2 regions of the Agrobacterium sp. SORGH_AS 787 genome follow, and region 2 is predicted to be linked to the other one. Evidence: predicted binding sites of a transcription regulator. Region 2 holds the regulator's gene; the other holds the start of a gene.

Region 1 (7,308 bases), 350 kb from region 2:
CGCCTGCGTTCGGCCTTTGATGGATGCGCTTCTTGCCCCGCGCCTCATATTTGAAATGCTTGACCGCATTCGTCACATAGAGCGATTTCCGCTCGATTCCCGTTTCCGCCAGAGCCTGATCGAATACCCGCCCTGCTGGGCCGATGAAGGGTCGCCCTGCCAGATCTTCATGATCGCCCGGCTGCTCGCCGACGACCATCACCTTGGCCCTCTCCGGCCCGTCGCCGAACACCGTCTGCGTCGCGGCGCAATGCAGCGGGCACATCTGGCACGCTTGCGCTTCCGCGCTTCACACCGGCAAGCGTATTCGCATCCGGCAGGATTTCCTGTGGCCTAGCCGCAGCCGCCGCCTGGATACGATGGTGGAACATCTGCGGTTCGGTCGCGGCCTTCGCCGCCATGCCAAGCACGCGCGCTTCCGCACCAATGACGAGCTCCGGAATGAGGTCGGCCTCGGGCAGGTTCTTCCAATATTTCTTCGGCATTTCCGCCGTCATGGCTTTTATCTTAAGCCGCGCCGGATTGAAAATATTGGCATAATAGGTGCGCCACAACTCATCCGTCTCGTCGGAAATATCCGGCCGCTCCGCCGCTTCGCGTGATGTCTGAAGCATCTGACCATTCCACCGCGCAGAGCCCTTCGGTGTTGCAATCAACCAGTCCATGTCATTGAAGCGTCGCTGGAAGAACGGCGCCTTGCGCTCGACGATGAAATGATCGGGCTCGAACCAGGCAATAAAACAGCGCCGCGCCTGCGGGCCGTCGCCCGGCACCTCCTTGAAGCGAACGAAGGCGGTCATCTTGTGACTGTCGCGACGGACGGACTTTTCCATCTGCCGGGCCGCTTGAACATCCGGATCGGCCTTGATCTGCAACAGCGCGCGATCATGCTGCAGACGCCACAAAAGCCGGTACAGTAACGAGAAACGCGCGGGATCGCTGTGACAGATGATGGCTTCCGCCAATGGCAGGAAAGCAGACGGAACGGTGACCTGCGCGGGGGACGTCGCCACTGGTAAAGACGCCTGATGCTCGAAATCGAGAAGCGAGCCGCGATCGCTTTTCAGCCGCCAATCCACATTGCTCGGCGCCACGCCCGCTCCAAGAAGCGAGCGGGCAGCATCGCGCCACTCACCAAAATCACCCCTGCCCTCCAGTTCCACCGCATACATCACAGCAACGACAGCTGTTCCGGCGGCGGCGTGAACATAGCACGAAGGTCGGGCCGCTCGGTCAACTTACCCGGCGTCCAGCCATCCGCCACGACGAACGCCTTCACCTTCTTGAGCGACACACCGAAGCGGGCGAGATCTTCCAAACGCAGCCGCCGGAAGCGGCGCGAGGACAGGATGGCGTTCACCGTCTTCACACCAAAGCCCGGCACGCGCAGCAGCATCTCCTTGTCGCCCGTATTCACATCAACGGGAAACTTCTGGCGGTTACCAAGCGCCCAGGCGAGCTTGGGATCGATATCGAGATCAAGCATTCCATTCTGCTGTGTCGACGTGATCTCGCCGATGTCGAAGCCGTAAAAGCGATAGAGCCAGTCGGCCTGATAGAGCCTATGCTCCCGCATCAAGGGCGGTTTGATCAGCGGCAGATTTTTGGAGGAATCTGGAATAGGGCTGAAGGCGGAGTAATAGACGCGCCGCAACCCATAACTGCCGTAGAGCCGCGCGCTGGTCGAGAGAATGGTGCCGTCATCCGCGCCATCGGCACCGACAATCATCTGCGTGCTCTGCCCCGCCGGCGCAAAGGTCTTGACCCGCTTCGTCTTCAGCGTTGGCTCACCCGCCTCTTCGATCTTCAACCGGATATCGGCCATGGAACGGCGAATATTGCCGGGCTGCTTTTCAGGTGCGAATTTGCCAATCCCGCTATCGGTGGGCAGCTCGATATTGATCGAAAGACGATCGGCATAAAGTCCCGCCTCTTCAATCAGATGCGGCGATGCTTCAGGGATGGATTTCAGATGAATGTAGCCTCTGAAACCATGGGTGACCCGCAACTCCTTCGCCACCCGTACCAGCTCTTCCATCGTATGATCCGAGGAGCGGATGATGCCGGAAGAGAGGAACAGACCCTCGATGTAGTTCCGCCGGTAAAATTCCAGCGTCAGCCACACCACCTCTTCCACAGTGAAACGCGCGCGCTCGACATTACTGGAAGACCGATTGATGCAATAGGCACAATCATAGATGCAGAAATTGGTGAGAAGGATTTTCAACAGCGAGATACAGCGACCGTCCGGCGCGTAAGCATGGCAAATGCCGGAACCCTCAGTCGAACCCAGCCCGCCGCTTTGCGCCGAGTTGCGTTTCGACGTCCCGCTAGAGGCACAGGAGGCATCATACTTCGCTGCGTCGGAGAGAACCGCAAGCCGCTCTTTGATTGACTTCTTCATAAAACGTTCTCTATATGTTCCGTTAACAAAAGTCAAATCACGAGGACAGAGCGTTGAAAATACTCGTTTTTAACGGGCTTTTTAATTTGCTGGCATTTCACGACGGTCTTCTGATATAGTCGGGGAAATTGTGATTTTGACATGGTTCCGAAGTTTTGCTCCGGAACCTGTTTCTTTTTGTGTCTGCGACTACCGCGGTGCGAATGTGAAGGAATAAAAAGATGGTAGAAAAAGTACCGATGACTCAGGGCGGTTACGTCAAGTTGCAGGAAGAACTTCGCTGGCGTCAGCAGGAAGAGCGCCCGCGTATCATCGAGGCGATCGCCGAAGCGCGCGCCCATGGCGACCTGTCGGAAAATGCCGAGTATCACGCCGCCAAGGAAGCGCAGAGCCACAATGAAGGTCGCATCTCCGAGCTCGAAGATTTGACCGCCCGCGCCGAGATCATCGATCTCTCCAAGATGTCCGGTTCCAAGATCAAGTTTGGTGCCACCGTCAAGCTCATCGATGAAGACACCGATGAAGAAAAGACCTACCAGATCGTTGGCGACCAGGAAGCCGATGTGAAGGAAGGCCGCATTTCGATTTCCTCCCCTATTGCCCGCGCCTTGATCGGCAAGGAAGTGGGTGACAGCATTGAAGTCAATGCACCTGGCGGCTCGCGCGGCTATGAGATCCTGTCCGTCAACTGGAACTGACAGCCTATCCAAGAACCGTCGTTGGTCGCGTGCAAATTGCAATCGCCAGACCACCGGCAATCCTTGAACAGACTGTAATCTCTTTCTCCATAGACCGAGACGTCAAGACTTGCCCCATGTCGATCTGAGAGATGTCCGCGTCCTTGCGCCAAACTTCAAGCGCAGGCTCTCGGGCGTGACATCGACGATCATTCAGCTCGTGCCGGTGCAGAACCGGCTAGGGCAGAAGATCGCCGTGATCGGGCCCGGCCTGCCGGACAGCCTGCCCTATGTTCGCTTTCGCGATCTCTGGCGGCTGTGGCAGAACGGCCCGGGTGACAGACCGCGCGTCTGGCATGCGAGACGAAATATAGAAATGCTACCGGCCATCATCATGCGCGACATCCTGCGCATGAAGCTGAAGATCGTCTTCACCTCCGCTTCGCAACGCAAGCACACCGGCTGGACCAAATTTCTGATTTCCAAAATGGATGGCGTGATCGCCACCAATAGCCAGACGGCAACCTATCTAGAGGTGACGAGTACCGTGATCATGCACGGGATCGACACCGATCGCTTCTCCCCGCCCGCTGACAAGGCAGAGGCCAAGGTCGCGCGCGGCCTCGATCCTCAGCGAAAATATGCCGGTTGCTTCGGCCGGATACGGCACCAGAAGGGCACCGATCTCTTCATCGACACGATGATCCGCGTTCTGCCTGACCACCCGGAGTGGTCGGCGATTGTCGCGGGACGCGCGACAGGTCCGCATGTAGACTTCGAGACCGGTCTGAAGGACAAGGTGCGCGCCGCAGGTCTTGCCGACCGAATCCTCTTTGTCGGAGAGCATACCAATATCAACGAATGGTATCGCGCGCTTGACCTCTTCATCGCTCCGCAACGCTGGGAAGGGTTTGGCCTCACGCCTCTGGAAGCCATGTCGACGGGCGTACCTGTCATCGCAACAGATGTCGGCGCCTTTCCCGAACTGGTGCGCGAAGGCGAAACCGGCACGATCATCGGCCGTGACAATCTCGATGCCATGGTCGAAGCGACCAACGGTTTCTTAAGCGATCCAGAGATCATCCAGCACAGAAGTGCGGCTGCACGCCTGACGACGGTGGAGAATTTTGCTCTCGAAGGTGAAGCTCGGTCTTTGGGCGAGATCTACGCTCGCGTTTAGACTTTTAAGTATAGCTTCCCGACCACAGTACTTGGCCGTAGTTTTGTGGCATAGGCAAAACTCCACGAAGGCGTTCACCGTCGGCTGTTGCGCAATTCCTCGAAAAATTCCAGATACTGATCGACAATCCGCTCCGCGGAAAAGCGCGCCGCCAACTGTTCTCGCCCACCCTGAACCAGCTTCGCCCGAAGCTCAGGCAACTCTTGCAGACGCAAGAGCGCCTGCGCCATACCCTCAACATCGTCGATCTCGGTGAAGAGAGCGCTTTCATTATGCGCCGCCGCCCAGGACGGTCCCTCTGTCTTGGTAGAGACCACCGCAACTTCGGCCTTCCAGCCTTCAAGCAGCACGTTGCCAAGCGGCTCCTGCCGGCTTGGCACGCAAAACATATCCGCCGCCTTGATGTAGGCCGCCGGATCGGAAACCCAGCCGGTGAAGCGGACACGATCGGTTATCCCAAGTTCCTGTGCCAGACGCTCCAGATCGGCTCTGTCGGGACCATCCCCCACCAGCCACAGCCACAGGTGAGGCGTCGTCGCAATCGCGCGCAGCAAGGTATCGAACCCCTTGGTTGGCACGAAGCGGCCAAGCCCGCAGACCAGAGGAACATCGTCCGGTGTCGAGAAATCAGACCGCTTGACGATGGAGGTGCCGACCTCGCCCGGAAAGTTGGAGATGATGGTCGTCTTGCCCTGCCAGCCAAGTGTGCGGCAGTGTTCGATGACATTCGGCGCATTGCCGACAATGGCGTCGGTATTGCCGAAATAGCGGACGTGGTGCGGATAGTCACCCAGACGTACCACGCGCACCGCATTGCCTGTGTCCGGCATCAGCCGCGACGTCGGCGCGCGCCACCCCATCACCACATCGGCGGGCCATTGCTTCATGGAGCGTTTCAGCAATTGGGTGCGCAGCCACCAGTTGGGCCAGCGGCGAAGATAATAGCCTTCATGCACTTGCCCCCGGCCCTCAAGTTCATAACGCCATGTCACGCCCGGCCGGATCGCGAACTGCTGCTCAATGCCACGCTCATGAAAAGCGCGCGTAAGACGCAGGAAGAACTGCTCAGTGCCGCCATCCGTGCCGAATTGCAGGTGAAAGATCCGCCTCACACTCATCGGGGCATATGTTCCTTAGCTTGGACCTCAAAGTCGATGTAATGGCGCGAGATCACGAAAAATACTTTCGCTTGGTTGCAATCAGCTTATCCACCATAAGCCGCCGCTGTTTGCGCAGGCCATAGAGGAAGCTGCGTGCATTACGGCTTCTCGATAGGTTTCCAGGATGGGCAATATCGCTGACCGCATCCGTGGTGGAGACCGGCCTTGGAAAGAAGGAATAGCCGCCACCAACGCGGGTGATCCAGTAACGAAAGAAGTTATCGACCGGCGCGAAGATCACGCGGTGTCCATCGACGAACTCCTGTGCGCCTTTTCTCGACCAGAGAATGGCGCCTGTCGTCATCGGAAAATAGTGAGCGGTGCAAAGAGTAAATATATTTTTTCCGAAGCGCATCGTCTTCAGTGGACGGAAGATTTTCAGCTTTTCATTACCCATATTCACGATCCGCCAATCGGGATCATGCGCATTAAGACAAGCGATCGTTTCCGTAACGATCGCCTGCAGGGCTTCATGCGGTGCGGCGTCATCTTCGATGACCAGACAAAAACGTTTATCCGTTTGAAGAAATGCCTTCGCCGCATTCAAGTGGCTGTAATAGCAACCGATTTCTCCACCGACAAGCTCACGCCCCATATAGCGTCTGGCAGCGGCGGCATCGTAATCCGCAACCGTATCGAGGGCGAGCTTGCGCCCGTCAAAGGCGGATAGCCGCTCGAATGTGACACCCGCCTTCTCAAGGGAGGCCGACACCTGGGAGAAGCGCTGCGTGCTGCCATCCAGATTGATGACGTAGCAGCAGAAATCAGCGTTCGGAGAGATGTTATTCAAATTAGAGACCATCAAGAATGACTTACCGTTTCATCTGCTTGAACAGATCGAGATAGGCATCCACCACCGCGTCCTTGCGGAAATCGGCGTCCAGCCTCGCCCTGCCCTGCTGGCGCAGCTTTGCGGCGAGCTTCTCATCCGTCCGGATACGATTGATCGCCGCAAGTGTGCCATCCACATCGTCGATATCACACATCAGCGCATCTTCGCCATCGCGGATAAACCAGGATGGCCCTTCGGAGCGGGTGGAAACCACAGGCACATCCGCCTGCCAGGCTTCCAGTATCACATTGCCGAGCGGCTCATGGCGCGACGGCATGACGAAGATCGAGCCCGCCGCGACATAATCCATCGGCTCCTCGACCCAGCCGGTGAAGCGGGTGCGGTCTGCCATGCCAAGTTCCTGAACCATCTGCTCCATCTCGGCGCGCTTATCGCCCTCGCCGACAAGCCACAACCACGCATCGGGGATCTGCGCCACCGCCTTGATCAGAACATCGAACCCTTTGCGCCGGATGAACCGGCCTGTACCCACGACCAGGAAGGCACCCTCAGGTGTGCCGAGGCTGGCACGGGATACCGGTTTGATCGTCGTTTCGCGAACGAAATTGGAGATCACCTTGACGGGCTTCGTCCAGCCCAGTTGTACACAAGCTTCCGCAATGCCGGGCGCATTGGCAACGATAAGATCGTTATTGCGGAAGTTCTTCAGGTGACGGGGATAATCGCCAAGCCGCGTCAGCCGCACGCTGTTGCCATGCGCCGGGACAAGGCGTGAGGAGCGCGACATCCACGCCATCACCACATTCGGCTTCCATTCGCGCACGATTTTGTTCACCTGCCAGCGAAGCCACAACGCCTTCGGCGAGATGCGCCGATATTCGCTTTCGATGGTGGGGCCAAGGGCTGCAATCTCGTCACGCCAAATGCGGCCCGGACGAATGATAAAGCGCTGCTCGATGCCATGATCGCCGAAAGCCGCCGCCAGATTGACGAAGAAGCGCTCGGCACCGCCCTCTTTGCCGAAATGCATATGAAGAACTCTTTCGGCACTCATCCACTATCGCTCCGCGCCCAGTCAATGCTGAAGCGCTATA
Region 2 (7,308 bases):
AGATGTCCTTTGCCGCAACGCTGGCACTGGTTGCGGCGTATTCGTTCTGGAGCAGATGGCGGGGCAATCGAGAGCGTCTCATTGTTGCGCGACCACCCTTGTGGCTGGTGGCATCCTCCAAAGCGGGTACCATTGTTGGGGGGGTGGTCATCACCTCGCTGATCGGAGGCGTCTCGACCGCGATTTACTCCATCGAGCATTTCCACCGGATCACCACCTATGGCCTGGCCGCCAATCTCGCGGCTATGCCGGTCATGTCCATCATCGTCATGCCATCTGCGCTGATTGCCATGCTGCTAATGCCCTTCGGTCTCGACGCACCGTTCCTGAAGCTGATGGGTTACGGCATGGCGATGGTGATCGACATTGCCAAAACCGTATCCAGCTGGGGCGGAGACGCCACAATCGGGCGGCAGCACCCCTGGTTTCTCATCGTCTCTACGGTCGGTTTTCTTCTGCTGACTTTGCTGCGGACACGGCTCGCTCTCGTGGGGCTTCCTTTTCTCCTTGCCGGTCTCGTGTTGGTGCCGGTTGAGCTGAATAAGGCGAAGCCCGACCTCTTGATCTACGAGGATGGCCTTCTTGTCGCATTTCGCACGGATCAGGCCGTCGCCACAACGAAGCGTCAGGCGAAGGGATTTGTCTATGAACAGTGGGCGAGGGCGGTGCCGCTGCCAGACAAGCATGTGGCGCCTGTCATCTTTGATGACAACGCAGCGAGCGATGAAGAGACCACGGTACAGGCATCGACGCGCCGCCAACCTGTTCTGACCGATCAGCAGAAGCAACAGGCCCGCGAAAAGATGCTACTGGCTCTCGAGCGGACAAATGTTTTCTCGTGCCAGAGAAATGCGTGGTGCGTGGGACAGCATGAGACTGGCGTCAGGGTCGCTGCCATTTCGAACACCGCCTTCACCGGAACCGCCTGTGATGTGGCGGATATCGTCGTCACCTCGCGCTTCGTGCCCTTCACGACTTGTCGCTCAGGCGCGATATTGATCAGCGCCACCACATTACGCAAGACAGGTTCGCTGGAGCTTTGGCTGAATGAAAGTGGAGCGCCCGTCGCGGCTGCACGCGCGGCGATGCAAGGCGTCGCCAGACCCTGGTCCGTCCACCGCGCTTACGACTGGCGCAGCAAGACGTTTGACGGAGAGGTGCCGCCGCATATTGAAACGATGCTGGCGGCCGAGCCGTAACTCGTTGCCTCTAAACGGCGTTTGAACGCCGATCCTCAATGATCTCGCCCGACGCCCGCGCTTCCTCCTCATGCTCCGGATCACGCCACGGTTCAGAGACCGCTGCCTGCTCCCATTCCCTCATCGCTGGCAAACCAAGGAGGCGCGTCTTGTAAGCCTCCGCTGCTGGCGACAGTGCGGTGCCGTAAGTCTGGAAGCGAAAGGCAACGGGGCAGAAGAAGGCGTCAAAGGCGGTGAAATTGACACCGGTCAGAAACGGTCCGCCAAAAGTGTCCAGCACCTGCTGCCAGAGCGTGTCGATGCGCGCTATATCCTTGCGGAGCGCGTCGCTTGCGGGGACTGGCCGGATGCGCAAGCCTACGCTCATCGGGTGCAGATTGCGCAGGGATTGGAAGCCGGAATGCATCTCGGCGGCGGCAGAGCGCGACCAGGCCCGCGCCTTGGCATCCTCAGCCCAAACACCATCATGCCGTTCGGCGAGATATTCCACGATTGCAAGCGAGTCCCAGACGGTGACATCGCCATCCACCAGGCAGGGCACCTTGCCGGAGGGGGTGAAGTGCATGAAGCTGTTCTTTGGATCGGGATCGTTGAAGGGGACGAGGCGCTCATTGAAAGGGATGCTCAATGTCCGCATTAGAACCCAAGGCCGGAGCGACCAGGAGGAGTAGTTCTTATTGGCGATGTAGAGATCGTACATGTTGTCTCCTCTTGGTGATAAGGCGGCTCGTATCGCAGGCAATTGGCCAAAGCGTAAGTGCTTGCAAAGGTCGTAACGCATGAGCGGGAGGACATACAGGCCTAGTCTGTCATGTCAGATATCATATGATTTGATGTGTTCGCCGCTCTCACGCGTCTGGAGACAGAAGCAGAATGAACTTCATTCGCTCGTCATGGTTTGATGAGCAGACATGAAGTGAATGGAGTGTTCGAGATGGACGTCAAATCTGGCGGTTGTGCCTGTGGTAAGGTGAGGCTTTCGATGGTGGGTAAGCCCTACCGTGTCGGCCTTTGTCACTGTATGGATTGCCGCAAACATCACGGCGCGCTCTTCCACGCATCAGCGATCTTTCCTGAGGATGCCGTGACAATCGAAGGGGAAACGCACAGCTATAATGGCCGCTTCTTCTGCCCCAATTGCGGCTCGCCCGTCTTTGGGAAAAGCGACGACGAAATCGAGGTGAATATCGGTTCTCTGGATTCACCAGATCAGTTCGAGCCGACCTACGAGCTTTGGACGATCCGCCGTGAAGCCTGGTTGCCGGATTTCCCGACGCTGCGACAGTATGATCAGGATCGAGAATCGACCGGCAGGACTGAGGAGGGGCGATGATGTCACGCGTCACATGCTGCGGCGTCCTTAGGCTGAAACCATAGATGTGGGCGCCTCTATAAACAGGCAGTCCAATTCCGCCTTCCGACTGCTGACAAAGGCCCGAAAACCTTTCCGGGTCATGGTCGGGACTGAACCGGCCACCCATAAGACCTTGACACAGGAATCCTCTGGCCGAGCCCGCGAATGACCCAAAGTAAACGTTAAAGGCCTATCATCACCCTAAAGGCAGGCCAATCGCCTGCCTCTAACGTTCAACTCGGGATGTTCTTGCCCCTCGAAAGCGATGGGAGCAACGCCAACGCCGCTCGCTATCGCTCAATGATAGCGACGAATGAGACCGACCAGCTTGCCCTGAATCTTGACCCGATCAGGTCCAAAGATGCGGGTTTCATAAGCGGGGTTTGCAGCCTCCAAAGCGATGGAAGCGCCCTTGCGACGGAAGCGCTTCAAGGTGGCTTCCTCGTCGTCTACGAGTGCAACGATGATATCGCCGGGGTTGGCGGTGCTGCCGTTGCGGATGATGACGGTATCGCCATCGAAAATGCCAGCCTCGATCATCGAGTCGCCCTTGACCTCGAGCGCGTAGTGCTCCCCCGTACCGAGCATATCGACGGGTACGGCGACATCGTGGGTGTTGTTCTGGATGGCGGAGATCGGCACACCGGCGGCGATGCGTCCCATCACAGGGACGGTGACAGCGGACGAGCTCTGATCGTTTGCGGGCTTCTGGGCCGGGGCAGGCTCCTGCGGTTTGGCTTTCCCGAGGCTACCCTCTATCACGCTTGGCGAGAAACCGCGCGGCGGCTTCTGTGAGGGTGCGGAATAGGCTTCGGGAAGCTTGATGACCTCCAGCGCTCTTGCCCGGTTCGGCAGGCGGCGGATGAAGCCACGCTCCTCCAACGCAGTGATCAGGCGGTGAATACCAGACTTCGAGGCGAGATCGAGGGCATCTTTCATCTCATCGAAAGATGGGGGCACGCCGGACTCTTTCATTCGCTCATGAATGAAAAGAAGCAGTTCCTGCTGTTTGCGCGTGAGCATGAAGAAAACCCTTGGAATGCGTGGCGAAGATTCGTGAAACAAATACAGAACGAACACTATATGTTCCATATGTGTTCTGCAATCCCTTAAAATTCCGCAAACGTTTCCGTCTGATCAATTCGCGGTCCTGTCATCCGCGCAATGGTAGAAGTTTATAGCTTCTTTACGGTGTCGCGTATCTTTTTCGTCTCCAGGTTGATGATCTCATTTTTACGGGTATCTACGAGCTGCTTCGAGGATCATCCGATCCGGTCATCCTGTGGGATGAAGGCCAAGCCATTCGAAGCATTATCAACAAAATCATCAGGGCTCCACGGCGCTGCTTCGTAGCGTCTTTTCTTGGGGCAAGGACATTTTTATGAAGCTCATTAGGTTCACCCTTATCGGAATGCTGATTGCGCTGGCCGGTTGCCAGACACTCGACCCCAATTCACCGGAAGCCTTGAAGCGGAAGGAGTATGACCGGCTGCTCCTGAACACGACGATGGCCAACTGCAAGCTCATCGTTCAGCTCAATCAGAAGCGTGTTTCGCAAAACAAGGAGCCGACGCGCGACAACAACTGTGCAAGGATTCTGAAGAACCACGCGCTTGGTGGCGTTCATCCGGCGAGCTTCGTCCCCGATATAGCTGTGAACGGTATTCCCATTCCGATCGGCGGACTGATCAAGCTCGCCATCGTTGCCGACCGAAACCAGCGTGAGAAGAAGGCCTGGGAGGCATCGCTACCGGCTTGGGTTTCCTCCGGTGGTGAGAACAGCGAGAACGTCTATCGCATGTTGCTGGCGCAAGGTTTCAAGCCTGAAGAATTGGAAGGGCTGAAGGGAAGTGCTGGATTTTCCGACGCCGTGCGCGCGGTCGGGCCGTTCGTGCAATTTTCAGAGGCCAATCCCGATGTCGTCCGGAGGGCGAATGCCGGCTAAAAGGCAGCGGTCGGTGCTCCGGCCGCAGCTTCCCTCATCCCGTGACACGTGGCGCACTTGCTGATAATGCCTGTGCAACATCGCAAGTTAAGCGGTTGCCGGCGATGTCCGGCGCATGTGTCGTGAGGAATGAGATGACTGTGAAGAACAATTTGAAAGTGGTCGCCGGCGAGGGCAAAGGTGCTGTCGCCTTTTCCAACACGGAACGGTTTTCGCTGATTGCCGGCCCGTGCCAGATGGAGAGCCGCGACCACGCCTTCATGATTGCCGGCACGCTCCATGAGCTTTGTGGCAAGCTCGGCATCGGGCTTGTCTATAAGTCATCCTTCGACAAGGCCAATCGCACATCGCTCTCCGGCAAGCGCGGCATCGGTCTCGGCAAGGCCATGGAGATCTTTGCCGATCTCAAGAAGGAATTCGGGTTTCCGGTACTGACGGATATCCATACCGAAGAGCAATGCACCATTGTCGCCGAAACCGTCGATGTTCTGCAAATCCCGGCCTTCCTTAGCCGCCAGACCGATCTTCTCATCGCAGCCGCGAAGACCGGTCGCGTGATCAATGTGAAGAAGGGGCAGTTCCTGGCGCCCTGGGATATGAAGAATGTGCTGGCGAAGTTGAATGAGAGCGGCAATCCGAACGTTCTTCTCTGCGAACGCGGTGCGTCTTTCGGCTACAACACGCTTGTCTCCGATATGCGCTCGCTGCCGATCATGGCCTCGCTCGGCGCGCCGGTGGTTTTCGATGCGACGCATTCCGTGCAGCAGCCAGGCGGGCAGGGCGGGTCGACCGGTGGTCAGCGCGAATTCGTTGAGACATTGTCGCGTGCGGCGGTTGCCGTTGGCATTGCAGGTCTGTTTGTCGAGACCCATGAAGACCCTGACAATGCGCCGTCCGATGGTCCGAATATGGTCCATCTGAAGGACATGCCGAAGCTTCTGGAGAAGCTTCTGGCGTTTGATGCTATCGCCAAGGCCGCCTGATTTTGGCCTAACCAATTTTTATCTATGGTGCGACGCCTGATGTGGGGCGTCGTCATTGTAAATTCTTCCGCTTCGTCTACAGCGAAGCGGCAATGACATCCGACTCGTTTCAGTCACCTTTATCCGCGATCCGGCCTGAAAACGGCTTCACAGTTTTGCCGATGCGCTCTAAGACAAGCGACTGAAATTCATCTGTTCCAGTCCCAAGGGAGAGACCATGACAGCCATTACCGACATCATCGCACGCGAAATCCTCGATAGCCGTGGCAATCCCACGGTCGAGGTCGATGTGTACCTCGAAGACGGCTCCTTCGGTCGCGCCGCCGTTCCATCTGGCGCATCCACCGGCGCTCACGAGGCAGTCGAGCTGCGCGATGGCGGACAACGCTATGGCGGCAAGGGCGTTGAAAAGGCCGTCGAGGCCGTCAACACCGAAATCTTCGATGCGCTTGGTGGCTTCGATGCCGAAAGCCAGATCCACATCGACCAGACGCTGATCGCGCTCGATGGTACGCCGAACAAGTCTCGCCTCGGCGCAAACGCCATCCTCGGCGTATCGCTGGCTGTTGCCAAGGCTGCCGCCGAAACGACCGGCCTGCCGCTTTATCGCTACGTCGGCGGCCCGAACGCCCACCTGCTGCCCGTTCCGATGATGAACATCATCAATGGCGGCGCGCATGCCGACAACCCGATCGACTTCCAGGAATTCATGATCATGCCGGTCGGCGCGGAAAGCATCCGTGACGCGGTGCGCATCGGTGCGGAAATCTTCCATGTTCTGAAAAAGGAACTGGCAGCCCAGGGCCACAACACCAATGTGGGTGATGAAGGCGGTTTCGCGCCAGGCCTGAAGAGCGCGCCGGAAGCGCTGGACTTCATCATGAAGTCGGTTGAAAAGGCTGGCTACAAGCCGGGCGACGACGTTGGCCTTGCTCTCGACTGCGCGTCGACCGAGTTCTTCAAGAACGGCAAATACGAGATGGAAGGCGAGGGCCGTACGCTCGAGCCGGAAGCCATGGCTGATTACCTTGCAGAACTCGCTGGCAAATACCCGATCATCTCCATTGAAGACGGCATGGCCGAAGACGATTGGGAAGGCTGGAAGTACCTGACCGACAAGATCGGCTCCAAGGTACAGCTCGTCGGCGACGACCTCTTCGTCACCAACTCCGCGCGCCTGCGCGACGGCATCAAGATGGGCGTTGCCAACTCCATCCTCGTCAAGGTCAACCAGATCGGTTCTCTGACCGAGACGCTCGACGCTGTCGAGACAGCGCACAAGGCCCGCTACACGGCGGTCATGTCTCACCGTTCGGGTGAAACGGAAGACTCCACGATTGCCGATCTCGCGGTCGCCACCAACTGCGGTCAGATCAAGACCGGCTCGCTGTCGCGCTCCGACCGTCTGGCAAAGTATAATCAGCTGATCCGCATCGAAGAGATGCTGGGTCCGCAGGCTGCTTACGCTGGCCGTTCCATTCTTCGCGGCTGATTTGGCTACGAGATGACAGGAGGGTTCTTTCGGAGAACCCATTAATAGAAAACCCGCCGATGGCCTCGGCGGGTTTTTCTTTTGGGGTGTTGCTTTACTTTGCTCTCCACCCACCGGTGGAGGGTAGCGGCGCGTTAAAGTGCCTTCTTGATCTTTTCGGCGTGAGCCTTGAGTACCTCTATATCGGCCATCGCGCCGCTGTGAGGCTTCAGAGGTTCTCCATCCTTGCGCGGTACGACGTGGAAGTGCAGGTGGAAGACCGTCTGGCCTGCGGCGGGTTCGTTGAACTGCGCGATGTAGACGCCGTCCGCATCGAAGGCGTCCTTGGTGGCGAC

The links. The regulator LexA, encoded in region 2, represses DNA repair genes until DNA is damaged. The targets are predictions, from matches to a motif close to TGTTCNNNNTGTGTTCNG.
Region 1: a site for LexA is predicted at 2,409-2,426, ahead of QE435_RS23290 (putative DNA modification/repair radical SAM protein). Genes of this name have one in related genera too.

The regions. Positions count from the first base shown of each region.
Region 1 is NZ_JAUTBG010000002.1:2,918,176-2,925,483, forward strand. Features, by position in the region: partial or broken gene QE435_RS23285 (UdgX family uracil-DNA binding protein) at 1-1,172, opposite strand, end outside; gene QE435_RS23290 (putative DNA modification/repair radical SAM protein) at 1,172-2,404, opposite strand; gene greA (transcription elongation factor GreA) at 2,626-3,102, shown strand; gene QE435_RS23300 (glycosyltransferase family 4 protein) at 3,212-4,261, shown strand; gene QE435_RS23305 (glycosyltransferase) at 4,336-5,379, opposite strand; gene QE435_RS23310 (glycosyltransferase family 25 protein) at 5,432-6,211, opposite strand; gene QE435_RS23315 (glycosyltransferase) at 6,234-7,268, opposite strand.
Region 2 is NZ_JAUTBG010000002.1:2,565,700-2,573,007, reverse strand. Features, by position in the region: gene QE435_RS21715 (ComEC/Rec2 family competence protein) at 1-1,199, shown strand, start outside; gene QE435_RS21710 (glutathione S-transferase family protein) at 1,210-1,899, opposite strand; gene QE435_RS21705 (GFA family protein) at 2,134-2,532, shown strand; gene lexA (transcriptional repressor LexA) at 2,851-3,576, opposite strand; gene QE435_RS21695 (hypothetical protein) at 3,935-4,498, shown strand; gene kdsA (3-deoxy-8-phosphooctulonate synthase) at 4,633-5,481, shown strand; gene eno (phosphopyruvate hydratase) at 5,699-6,973, shown strand; gene QE435_RS21680 (HIT family protein) at 7,108-7,308, opposite strand, start outside.